One region of the Corynebacterium simulans genome, then DNA from elsewhere that is predicted to be linked to it. Evidence: predicted binding sites of a transcription regulator. Region 1 holds the regulator's gene; the other holds the start of a gene.
The links. The regulator LexA, encoded in region 1, represses DNA repair genes until DNA is damaged. The targets are predictions, from matches to a motif close to CGAACANNTGTTCG.
Positions count from the first base shown of each region.

Region 1 (5,782 bases):
TTTCCGTCAGTATCGGTGAGCTGGCCGAGTTCAAGCCCATTGGGCTTGAGTAGATTCGGTGCGGACTCGTTGAGGCGCTCTGCAAGGGCGACCATCGGGGCGTCGGAAGTGTCGACGGCGATGCGTGCTTGGGGCGCGGCGGAGCGGATGGCGTCGACAAGCGTGGCGTACCAATGCGTGGGAACGCCCTTGGGCAGGGAACCCGCAAGCACCACCCATTCCGCGCCGATGGAAAGCGCGGCCAGTGAGGAGGAAATGGCAGACTGGACTGTCTCGTCGAGCTCAGGGCCAGGGCCGTTGACCTTGGTGGTGCGGCCACCTGGCTCGGTGATGGTGGTGTTGGTTCGGACAGAACCAGGCATAGATACGGCATCGAAGGGAATGTTGCCGTCTTCCATCAAGGTAAGGAAGTGATCGCCCTTGCGTGCGGGCAGAAGAGCGACGGATTTCTCGCCGGCAAGGTGCACCGCGTGCGTGACGTTGACGCCTTTGCCGCCTGCGACCTGCGAAACCAGGCTGGCGCGGTGAACTGCGCCAGGATTGATGGCTTCTTGGAGGTTTAGGGTGGCGTCAATACTGGGGTTGGGGGTCAATGTGAGAATCATTGTGGAGACTCGTCCCTTTCGCAGTTTGCGTATATTGGGAGAAAGCTAGCTGGACGGTGGTCGAGCGCAGATTTCTGCTCCCTGTTGATTGTTGTCTGGTTATGTCCGAAAGTCAATCAAAAGAGTGTGGTATTCGTTGCTTTTTCGCCCGATCTGTGATGATCTAGGGGGAGAGCAAATCCCCTCCCAAAGGAATGTGTGATGGAAAACGAATCTCAATCAACCATCAAGGGCACTGGCGTCGTTGCCGGTGTCGCATACGCCGAGGCCGTGTGGGTGCGTCCTCGTCCAGAACTGCCAACTGCTGGGGAGCTAATCGATGAAGAAAAGCGCGACGGCGAGTATGACCGATTCCTAGAGGCTGTCGATATCGTGGCAAGCCGCCTCGAGCAGCGTGCGGCCGGCGCAGAAGGCCAGGCGGCTGAGGTGCTGGGCGCTACCGCCGGCATGGTCAAGGACCGCGGCTGGCACAAGGCGGTGCGCAAGTCCATCCGTGCAGGCCGGCCGGCGGAGTACGCAACCGCGAGCGCGACTGAGAAGTTTGTCACCATGTTTGAAGCAGCAGGCGGTGTGATGGCCGAGCGCACGACGGACCTAAAGGACGTGCGCGACCGCGTTATTGCGCAGCTGCGTGGCGAGCAGGAGCCAGGTCTGCCGATGGTCACCGGAGAAGCAGTGCTGCTTGCTGATGACCTCGCGCCCGCCGATACCGCAACCCTCGACACCGCACACATCAAGGCTTTGGTCACCGAGCTCGGTGGCCCGACGAGCCACACGGCGATTATCGCTCGCCAGCTGGACATTCCATGCATCGTGGCCGTGGGCGCGGAGCTGCGTGACATTGAGGCCGGCGCGCTCGTGTTCGTGGACGGCTCTATTGGCGCGGTGAACTTGGGTGCAGACCGCGAGGAGTCTTTGCGGGCGGTAGAGGAATACCGCGAGAAGGCTGTGCGAGTGGCGCAGTGGCGTGGCCCGGCGCAAACTAAGGATGGCCATCGCGTGCAGCTTTTGGCCAACGTCGCGGACGGCAACGCGGCGCGTATCGCGTCGGATTCCCAGGCGGAGGGCATTGGTCTTTACCGCACTGAGCTTTCCTTCCTCTCTGCGAGCGAGGAGCCGACGGTGGATGAGCAGGCGCGCATCTATGGGAAGGTCTTTAACGCCTTCTCGTCTTCCAAGGTGGTTGTTCGTACCTTGGATGCGGGTTCAGATAAGCCGATTTCTTATGCCACCATGTCTTCCGAGGAAAACCCTGCGCTTGGCGTGCGTGGTCTGCGTATCGCACGCGATAACGAGGCGCTGTTGACTCGCCAGCTGGATGCCATTGCGCAGGCTTCCGCAGACCGTGGCGACGATGCCCCGACGTGGGTTATGGCGCCGATGGTCGCTACCGCCGTTGAGGCGAAGTGGTTCGCGGGTCTTTGTCGCGAGCGTGGCCTTACTGCGGGCGCCATGATTGAGGTTCCAGCGGCGGCTTTGATGGCCGATACCATCATGCCGCATCTAGACTTCGTCTCCATTGGTACCAATGACTTGACGCAGTACACCATGGCGGCGGATCGTCTTTCCCCGCAGCTGGCATATCTTACTGATCCATGGCAGCCGGCAGTGCTGCGCCTTATCCAGCACACCTGCGTGGTGGGCCAGGATAACAATGTTCCGGTTGGCGTATGCGGCGAGGCGGCAGCGGATCCGCTGCTTGCCTGCGTGCTGACTGGCTTGGGCGTGAACTCCCTGTCGGCGGCTTCCACGGCTGTCGCCGGCGTGGGCGCACAGCTTGCGGAGCTGACGTTCGAGCAGTGCCAAAAGCTTGCCGACGCCGCCATCAACGCCGAGGGCCCATCCGAAGCCCGAGCGGCAGCGCTCGCTTTGTTGGACGAGTTCTAAAACATAAAGATAGCCCCGCTTTTGGCGGGGCTATCTTTGTATGTGCCGATGCTACTTATCGGCGGCGATGACTACTTCGATTTCGCGCTCGCGAAGCGCCTCGATGAAGCTTTCTGGTGCGGCGGCATCGGTGATGACGACGTCGATATCCGCGATGGAGGCGAAGCTGACCAAATAATCGTTACCGAGTTTCGAGGAATCGCAGAGGACCACGACCTTGTGGGCGTTGGTGACAAAAGCGGACTTGATGGCTGCCTCTTGGGAATCTGCGGTAGACAGGCCGTGGTCGAGGGTGAGCGCATTGGTGCCGATGAAGGCGACGTCGGCACGCATGAGCGCCATGGTGCGCAGTGCAGTATCGCCCACGACTGCCTGGGTTATGGCGCGGACGGTGCCGCCGAGCAGCTGAACGTCGGGAACGCCGTTGCTTGCCAAGGAAAGCGAGATGGGCAAGCTATTGGAAACTATCGAAAATTGCCCTGCGGCGAATTGTTGACCGATGAGGTCTGCCAGGGCATTGGTGGTAGTACCCGCGTCGAGGAAGACGCTGCCGCCGGCGTCTGGGAGGAACTGCATGGCGGCGCGTGCGATGGCAATCTTGGCGCCGGTAGCGGAACGTTGCCGAGTGTCGAGGGTCAGCTCTGCGGTTTGGAAGGACTGAGAGGCCACAGCGCCGCCATGCACGCGGTGCACAACGCCTTCGCGGTCTAGGACCGCGAGATCGCGACGAATGGTTTCAGCGGTGACGTCGAAGCGCTCGGAAAGCTCGGTGACGTTGACGCGTCCCTCAACTGCGGTGAGGGAGGCGATCTGACGGCGACGCTCCTCTGCGTACATAGGGTCCTCCAAAGATCTGCCCAGGAACGGGGTGGGGGCTAGACAGCCTCCGTCTATTGGGGGTAAAGCGGAAGCTGTTGCCGGAATAATACTGGCTTGCCTCTAGTTTTCCAGAAATCCCTACGAATCGGAACGAAACAAAGAGTTTCACATATCGCTAATCTTGCATGCGGACGCCGAAATTTTCTTTAGCTGCAGATTTGCAAAATGTGACTTTAAACGCCGGCCAATGGACAACCGGAAAATTACGCATAAAAGGGGGTATTTTCGGGCATCCGTTGGCCGGCGTTGAAGCAGCGGAAGTGGGTGGTTAGAGCTTGCGGAACACCGAAACTACCTTGCCCATGATTTCTGCATCGTCACCCTTGATTGGGGAGTAAGCATCGTTGTGGGGCAGGAGCCACACACCCGAGGAATCCCGGTGGAATTCCTTGACGGTGGCTTCCTCGCCGTCGAGAAGCGCGGCGACAAACTCGCCTTCCTCGGCCACCGACTGCGAACGAACGATGACCCAGTCACCGTTGAGGATGCCTGCGTCCTGCATGGAGTCTCCCACAACCTGGAGCATGTATAGTTCGCCGTTGCCAACTACGTCATCTGGCATGGGAAAGTAGGTGTCGATGTTTTCTTCGGCGGTAATCGGCGAACCTGCGGCAATGCGGCCGACCACCGGAATATAGGAAACTGCGGAAGCGTCCTCTGGGGTGGCGTCGACAGACTGCTGCGGTTCTTCCTTGGGTGAGGCCTTGCGCCCTGGCTTCTTGGGCTCTTCCTCATTGAGGTGGCGTACATCGACGGCGCGGGGCTTGTTTGGGTCGCGGCGCAGGAAGCCTTTTTCTTCTAGTTGCTTGAGCTGATAGGCCACAGAAGAGGTGGACTGGAGGCCGGCAGCGTCGCCGATTTCGCGGATGCTTGGCGGGTAGCCGCGGAGCATGACTGCGTCGTGAATGACGTCGAGGATGCGGCGTTGGCGCGGCGAAAGGGAGTTGATGTCGGGCTTAGCGGAATTTTTAGCTGGCTTGCGTGGCACAGTTTCTCCTCGGCGGGGGTGGAAGTTGCCGCGCGGCTTCCGTCGCGGCTTGGGTTGTTCGAACTTGGGTTGCTCGAATTTTCGAAAAGCTTCCCTTCTTTTCTACCACGTGGGGGACAAATGTTCGAGAAATTTGCCGGAGGTGTGGACAAACTTTCGAAAAGTTGTTATAAATCGAACATAGCAACTAATTCGAACGGATTATCGATGAAACTTTTCGAACATGTCGCAGCAGAAAAGTACTCTGCAACCATCAGTTAATCGCAACACACAAACACTGGAGAATCTCACAATGGCTATCGCACTCAACACCGCATCCACCTATGTTACTTCCACTAATGCTCGCCGCGCGTACCGCGCTCGCGTCGTGCCGGCAGCCTCTGTTTGGGATGCGGATGTCTACGATGCCCGTCGCGCTGGGGTAACCGCAACACCCCACGATGTTCGAACCCTTAGCGTGGATAATCGAACATACGGAGCCCCTATCCGCCGCTGCGCGAATTCTGAATCCGCTGGTCATGGCGAGCAAGAATATTCGCGTGCGCAATCGAATCGTGCGAATTATCTGTTGGGCGCTGTCTTTGGTGCAGCAGTGTTCATCGGAACTGTATTCGGAGGCTTGACTGCTGACACTGGTGCTGTCCACACCGAGAACGCCCAAGTGGTTCAGGCAGGCGTTACGCACTAGCCGCCGCTGCACGCTAACCCCGTCGCGCGTTAGCTGCCGTCGCGCGTTTGGCTAGGCAGCGCTTGTGGCGTGCGGTTCTGTGGGCGTGCGGCAGTGTTGGTGTGGGAAAGTAATCACTCGGCTTGGATGCCGGCCGGAAAATGGCATCCCCAGTTGTTTGGGCAGTACACTAAATGCGGTCTTAACGCCTGCCTTCCACGTGTGGGAGGTGGATGACGTGAAAGTGAAAGGAACCGTGCGGTGTACTGCCCGTTTTGTCATTATGAACAGTCGCGAGTCATCGACTCTCGTGTAGTCGACGCCGGCACCGCCATCCGCCGTCGGCGCGAGTGCGCCTCCTGCAAAGGCCGTTTCACCACGATGGAAAAGGCGGTTCTTTTGGTGGTTAAGCGCAACGGTCTGGCGGAGCCGTTCAGCCGCGACAAGCTAATCCGCGGCGTCCGTCGCGCTTGCCAGGGACGCGACGTCAGCGACGACGCTTTGAAAAAGCTAGCCCAAGAAGTAGAGGAGACCGTGCGCAGCCACGGTTCCTCCCAGGTCAATGCCAACGACATTGGCCTTGCAATCCTCGAGCCGCTGCGTGACCTTGATGAGGTGGCCTACCTGCGCTTCGCGTCCGTTTACAAGTCCTTCGAAAGCGCCGACGATTTCGAATCCGAAATTCGCCTGATGCGCCGCCGCGACCGCGATAACTTTTAAGAGCCGCAGTGCCAGCCTAGGGCTGGTGCTCGTTTG
Region 1 covers NZ_CP014634.1:2,562,173-2,567,954, forward strand. The annotation lists gene WM42_RS11980 (1-phosphofructokinase family hexose kinase) at 1-605, opposite strand, end outside; gene ptsP (phosphoenolpyruvate--protein phosphotransferase) at 807-2,492, shown strand; gene WM42_RS11990 (DeoR/GlpR family DNA-binding transcription regulator) at 2,544-3,329, opposite strand; gene lexA (transcriptional repressor LexA) at 3,640-4,359, opposite strand; gene WM42_RS12000 (hypothetical protein) at 4,652-5,047, shown strand; gene nrdR (transcriptional regulator NrdR) at 5,288-5,746, shown strand.

Region 2 (5,782 bases), 1.3 Mb from region 1:
TGATGCTAACCGCCCAACCATCTACCTGCTCAACGGTGCAGGTTCCGCAGAGCAGGATTCTGACTGGCTGAGCTTGTCCGACGCGGTTGACTTCTACCACGAGAAGAACGTCAATGTCGTCGTTCCGCAGGCTGGTGCTTTCTCCTACTTCACTGACTGGGAGCAGGAGCCAAACGGTAAATACCTGCAGGGCCCGCAGAAGTGGGAGACCTTCCTGACCAAGGAGCTGCCAGGACCAATCGAGCAGCGCCTCAGCGCTTCCGACAAGCGTGCAGTGGCTGGTATGTCGATGTCCGCTACTTCTTCCCTGCTGTTCGCAGAGCACAATCCAGGCTTCTACGACGCAGCCGGCTCCTACGCGGGCTGTGCCGCAACCTCCTCCCAGATCCCTTATGAGTTCCTGCGCCTGACCGTCAACCGTGGCGGCGGCCAGCCAGAGCAGATGTGGGGCCCAATGGGCAGCGACTACAACCGCCACAATGACGCCCTTCTGAATTCCCACAAACTGAAGGGCACCACTCTGTACGTCTCGTCTGCCTCCGGCCTGGCTGGCAAGACCGATATGCCTTCTTACTACACCGCACAGGGCATGAACCCGGCCGCCGCATTCGTCGGATCCGCACAGCTCCAGGTCGAGGGCGGCATCATCGAGGCTGCGGTTAACAGCTGCACCCACAACCTGAAGGCCAAGCTGGACCAGCAGAACATCCCGGCTACCTTCAACTTCCGCAATACCGGCACCCACTCTTGGCCGGGCTGGCGCGAGGACATCGAGAAGTCCTGGCCCGTATTTGCATCGGCTCTCGGCGTATAGGCCTATAAGGCCTCAACGCGAATAGGGTTTCATCCTTAAAGGGCGGTAGGATCGCAGCATTATGAAGCTGCTTTCCACCGCCCTTTCGCATATCGCATCCACCGCCGGTCAATTATCTGAACAGCGCGATAGCTACACAGGTGTCGCGTTCAACTTAGGCTATGAGGTCACCCATTATGACCTGGACCTTACCTACCGCGTTGAGCCCAACCTTTTGCAAGGTGAAGCGGTGCTGCATATCCGGGTGCTAGACGGCGTCGACAAGCTCACGCTCGATCTCGGCGGCGCCATGGTAGCCCGCCGCATCACCGCCAAGGGCGCACCGCGGGTGGCGAAATTCCGCCAGTCCGTGGGCAAGCTGCGCCTGATTTTCGCGGATACCATCGCAGCTGGAACCGAGTTCGAGCTACACATCCGCTACGGCGGCTCCCCACGCCCCATCCGCACCCCGTGGGGCGAACTCGGCTGGGAGGAAACCGAATCCGGCTCTCTAGTAGCTAGCCAGCCCAACGGTGCCCCGAGCTGGTTCCCATGCGACGATACCCCGAGCGAGAAGACCACCTTTGACATCAAGATCACCGCAGATAATCCGTTCCGCGTGATTTCGAATGGAAAGCTGGTTTCCCGCAAATCCGCCAGCGGTTCGATGACGTGCTGGCATTACCGCACCGAGCACCCCACGGCTACTTACCTGGTTACGGTTCAGGTAGGCGAGTTTAGCGAGGTCAGGCTTGGCGACGACGTGCGCGCCTGGGTTCCGCCAGCACTCAAGATGCCTGTCCAAGTGGTCTTTGCCCAGCAGCAGGAGATGCTGGACTTCTTCTCTTCCTGCTTCGGCGCCTATCCGTTTGACGAATATCAGGTTGTCATCACCGAGGACGAGCTGGAAATCCCGCTGGAAGCCCAGGGCCTTTCGATTTTCGGCTCCAACCATGTCTCGCCTACCTTCGAGCGTCTCATCGCTCACGAGCTTTCCCACCAGTGGTTTGGCAATGCGGTAGGCCTTAGCGAGTGGAAGGATATTTGGCTCAACGAGGGTTTTGCCTGCTACTGCGAGTGGTTGTGGATGGAGCACGCGCATGGCCGGGCGGTGCATGAATCTGCGCGTTCGCACTACAACGTGCTCGCTCGCAAGGCGCAGGATGTGATACTGGCAGATCCGGGCACTCAAGACATGTTCGATGATCGCGTGTATAAACGCGGCGCGCTCACGGTACATGCGGTACGCGTACTGCTTGGCGACGCCGCCTTTTTCGACGCCGTGCGCTCCTACCTGGCAGAAGGCCGCCACGGCGTGGTTACGCCGGAAGACCTGCTTTCGAAGCTGCGCGAGCGCGCGGAAGATACGGCCGCGCTCGATGGCCTGCTGGAGCAGTGGCTGGAACAAGAACAATTGCCGCACTTCCCGGCTTAAGCACCACCCCCCAAACTTTCGAACTTATTTTCCAATTTACCCTTGACAGGTCGTTGCATGTGGATAAAATAGAACATGTAATCGAAACGCCGAGGGGGGTGGGGCGCCATGCAAGACAAACACGAAGCGATTATCTCCACAGTCAACGAAATTGCCACATCGCTAACAGAACTGCGGGAACTTATGAAAGAACCCGCAGACCTCTACTTCGGCCGTTTGCATCCTGCTTTCGAGCACCTCGAGAACGCAATGGGAAAGAAGACCACCATCGATGCCGCCTTTGCCTTCCTTGCTGCCCGAGATGACGCTGGCCGTACAGTCGGCTCCAGCAAGCCGGAAGACTATCTCACCGCACGTTTGGGCCTGACCTATCCGGAGGCACAGGCGCGCATAAAGACCGGGCAATCGCTCTTTGCCCCGCTTTCGGAGGAAGCGGCCGCAGATGCGCCAGCTTCTGCCCATCCAAGCGCGACGGGCAGTGACAGCGAAACGGCAGAACAAAAGCGTGAGGACGCCACCCGTGAACGCGCCCGTCGGGAGCGGGAAGCCGCAGAAAAGCGCCGCCGGCAAATGCTTGAAGAAGAAGCCGCACACGCGCGCACTATCGCACTCATCGAACAGGAACTTGAGCACCTCACGGAGGGCGCGCTCCCTGGCCGGCAAGAGCTTAGCCAGCACGCTTTGGAGAAGTCTCGGGAGATGTCACATACAGCGCTCCGAGCCTGGCTGCGCGAGGCCATTCGTGCAGCAAACAAATCAGTCTCCGATGCAGACGCAGTCATTAAAAAGCGTCGCTTGCGCATCTCCCAGCCAGATGCTGATGGTGGCGTCTTCATCAGTGGATACGTCGATGCCGCCACGGCAGCAATGCTAAAAGCCGCATTTGCCCCAGCTCGCCATCAGGGAGGGCCAAATCTTCCGGCAGAGGAAGATTCCCGCACATACTCCCAAAGAATGGCAGACCAGCTTTCTGCCATTGTCCACAGCTATCTCGAATCTCATCAGCACGGCACTGGTGGTGTGGGTTCCTTGCTTATCACCACCACGCTGAACGAGTTGGAAGAGATGGATTCTTCCACCCGGTTCGCCACCAACGCTGGCGTGGAGCTCTCCCCGCTGGACCTACTACGTATTGGAGCGGCATCACACGATTTCATCGGTGTGGTTGATGATAAGAAATTCCCGCTGGAATTGGGCCGCTGCAAGCGCAGCGCAAGCCTTTATCAAAAGATAGCCTTAGCGGCCTCTGAGTTGGTATGCACCCATCCCGGCTGTGACCGCCCTTGGGTCGAATGCGATGTCCACCACCTCCATGCGTGGGCAGCAGGTGGAGCAACGGATCTCAAGAACTTAACGCTCCTCTGCAGAAGACATCATGCGGATAACAATGACCGACGTGACGGTTTCCGCAACATGGGGCATGCAGAGCGAGACCCAATAACTCGAAGAGTTGGTTATCGTCCGGCAGGGTCGGAAAGGATCCATTTCAACGACAGCCCAGCTGCACATAAAGCCCCGGCCCACAAACTCAGCGCCTAACCGCAGGATACTTGTGCCCTGCGGGCGGATTGCGCTTGCGTTTTATCGCGAGGTGAAAATAGTGAAGGTAGGTAGCCTAAAATTGTTATCCATGCGCAGAATGCTAGTTACTGGCGGCGCCGGATTCATCGGCGCCAACTTCGTCCGCTTGGTCGCTGCCACGCGCCCAGAAGTCTCCATCACGGTGCTGGACAAACTCACCTACGCGGGTAACCGAGCGAACCTCGAAGGCGTAGAGTGCCGCTTGGTTGTCGGCGATATTGCCGATGCCGCGCTGGTGGATGAACTGGTGGCGCAAAGCGACATCGTGGTGCACTTCGCAGCCGAGTCCCACAACGATAATTCGCTGCAGGATCCCTCCCCGTTCATCCAGACCAACGTCGTAGGTACTTTCACCTTGTTGGAAGCCTGCCGCAAGCACGATGTGCGTTTCCACCACGTCTCTACCGACGAGGTCTTCGGTGACCTCGAAATCGGTGCCGCTACCAAATTCACCGAAACCACCCCTTATGCGCCTTCCTCGCCGTACTCCGCGTCGAAAGCCAGCTCCGATCACTTGGTGCGCGCCTGGACGCGCAGCTTTGGGTTACGGGCAACCATCTCGAATTGCTCCAACAACTACGGCCCTTTCCAGCACGTAGAAAAGTTCATCCCGCGCCAAATCACCAACCTGTTAGACGGCCAGCCGGCCAAGCTATATGGAACGGGTGAGCAGGTCCGTGACTGGATTCACGTCGACGATCACAACAGCGCGGTCCTCACCATCCTCGATCACGGCGAAATCGGCGAGACCTACAACATCGGCGCTGACCAGAAAGACATCAATAACAAGGAGGTCATCGAGCTCATCTGCGAGATCATGGGGGCTACCAACGCTGCAGGCGGCGCGCTCTACGAGCACGTGGCTGACCGCCCCGGCCACGATCAGCGCTACGCCATGGACGCTTCCAAGCTCCGCCGCGAGCTGGGCTGGCAGCCGCACTACACTGACTTCCGCGAAGGGCTGACGCAGACCATCCAGTGGTACCGCGACAATGAGAAGTGGTGGCGCCCGGATAAAGGCGACGTCGAGAAGCATTACGCCCAGCGCGGCCACTAGGCCGGCAGCGCAAGCCCATTAAACGAAACCTAGACAAGAAGAAACGAGCACACGTGCAGGTAACCAAGACGGCCATCGAGGGCCTACTGTTCATCGAGCTTGACGTCCACGGAGACAATCGCGGCTGGTTCAAGGAGAACTGGCAGCGCGCAAAGATGGTTGACGCCGGGCTGCCCGATTTCCAGCCGGTGCAAAACAACGTCTCTTTCAACGCCGCGGCGGGCGTGACCCGCGGTCTGCATGCCGAGCCCTGGGACAAACTGGTAAGCGTGGCCCACGGCAAGGTCTTCGGCGCGTGGTGCGATCTGCGCGAAGGCTCCGAAACCTATGGTGAGCTGGTCACCCATGAAGTAGGCCCCGATACCGCCGTCTTCGTCCCGTGGGGCGTGGCCAACGGCTTCCAGGCGCTTGAGGAAACCGCGTATTCCTACTTGGTCAACGATCATTGGTCACCTGAGGCGGAGTACACCTTCGTCAATCTCGACATGGTGGAATGGCCGCTCGATCCCACCGAAATCTCCGACAAAGACCGCGCGCACCCGCAGCTAGCGGACGTCACGCCCATGGCGCCGCGCAAGGTGCTGGTCACCGGCGCCAACGGCCAGCTGGGCCGCGCGCTACGCAAGGTACTACCGAACGCGGAGTTCTGCACGCGCGAGGAATTCGACATCACCAATCCGCCGCAGCGTCCTTGGCGCCGCTACAGCGCCATCATCAACTGCGCCGCCTACAACGACGTCAACGGCGCAGAAAGCGACCGCGCCCGCGCCTGGGAAGTCAACGCGCTGGCACCTGCCAAGCTGGCGCGCATCGCCGCCGATAACAACTTGACGTTTGTGCACGTCTCCAGCGACTATATCTTCGACGGCGAAACCGAAGTGCACACCGAGGAAGAAAGCCCTAGCCCGCTGAGCCT
Region 2 covers NZ_CP014634.1:1,122,152-1,127,933, forward strand. The annotation lists gene WM42_RS05305 (alpha/beta hydrolase) at 1-814, shown strand, start outside; gene WM42_RS05310 (M1 family metallopeptidase) at 876-2,228, shown strand; gene WM42_RS05315 (HNH endonuclease signature motif containing protein) at 2,337-3,767, shown strand; gene rfbB (dTDP-glucose 4,6-dehydratase) at 3,868-4,866, shown strand; gene rfbD (dTDP-4-dehydrorhamnose reductase) at 4,920-5,782, shown strand, end outside.
Region 2: the regulator LexA is predicted to act here: its motif matches at 2,299-2,312, upstream of WM42_RS05315 (HNH endonuclease signature motif containing protein).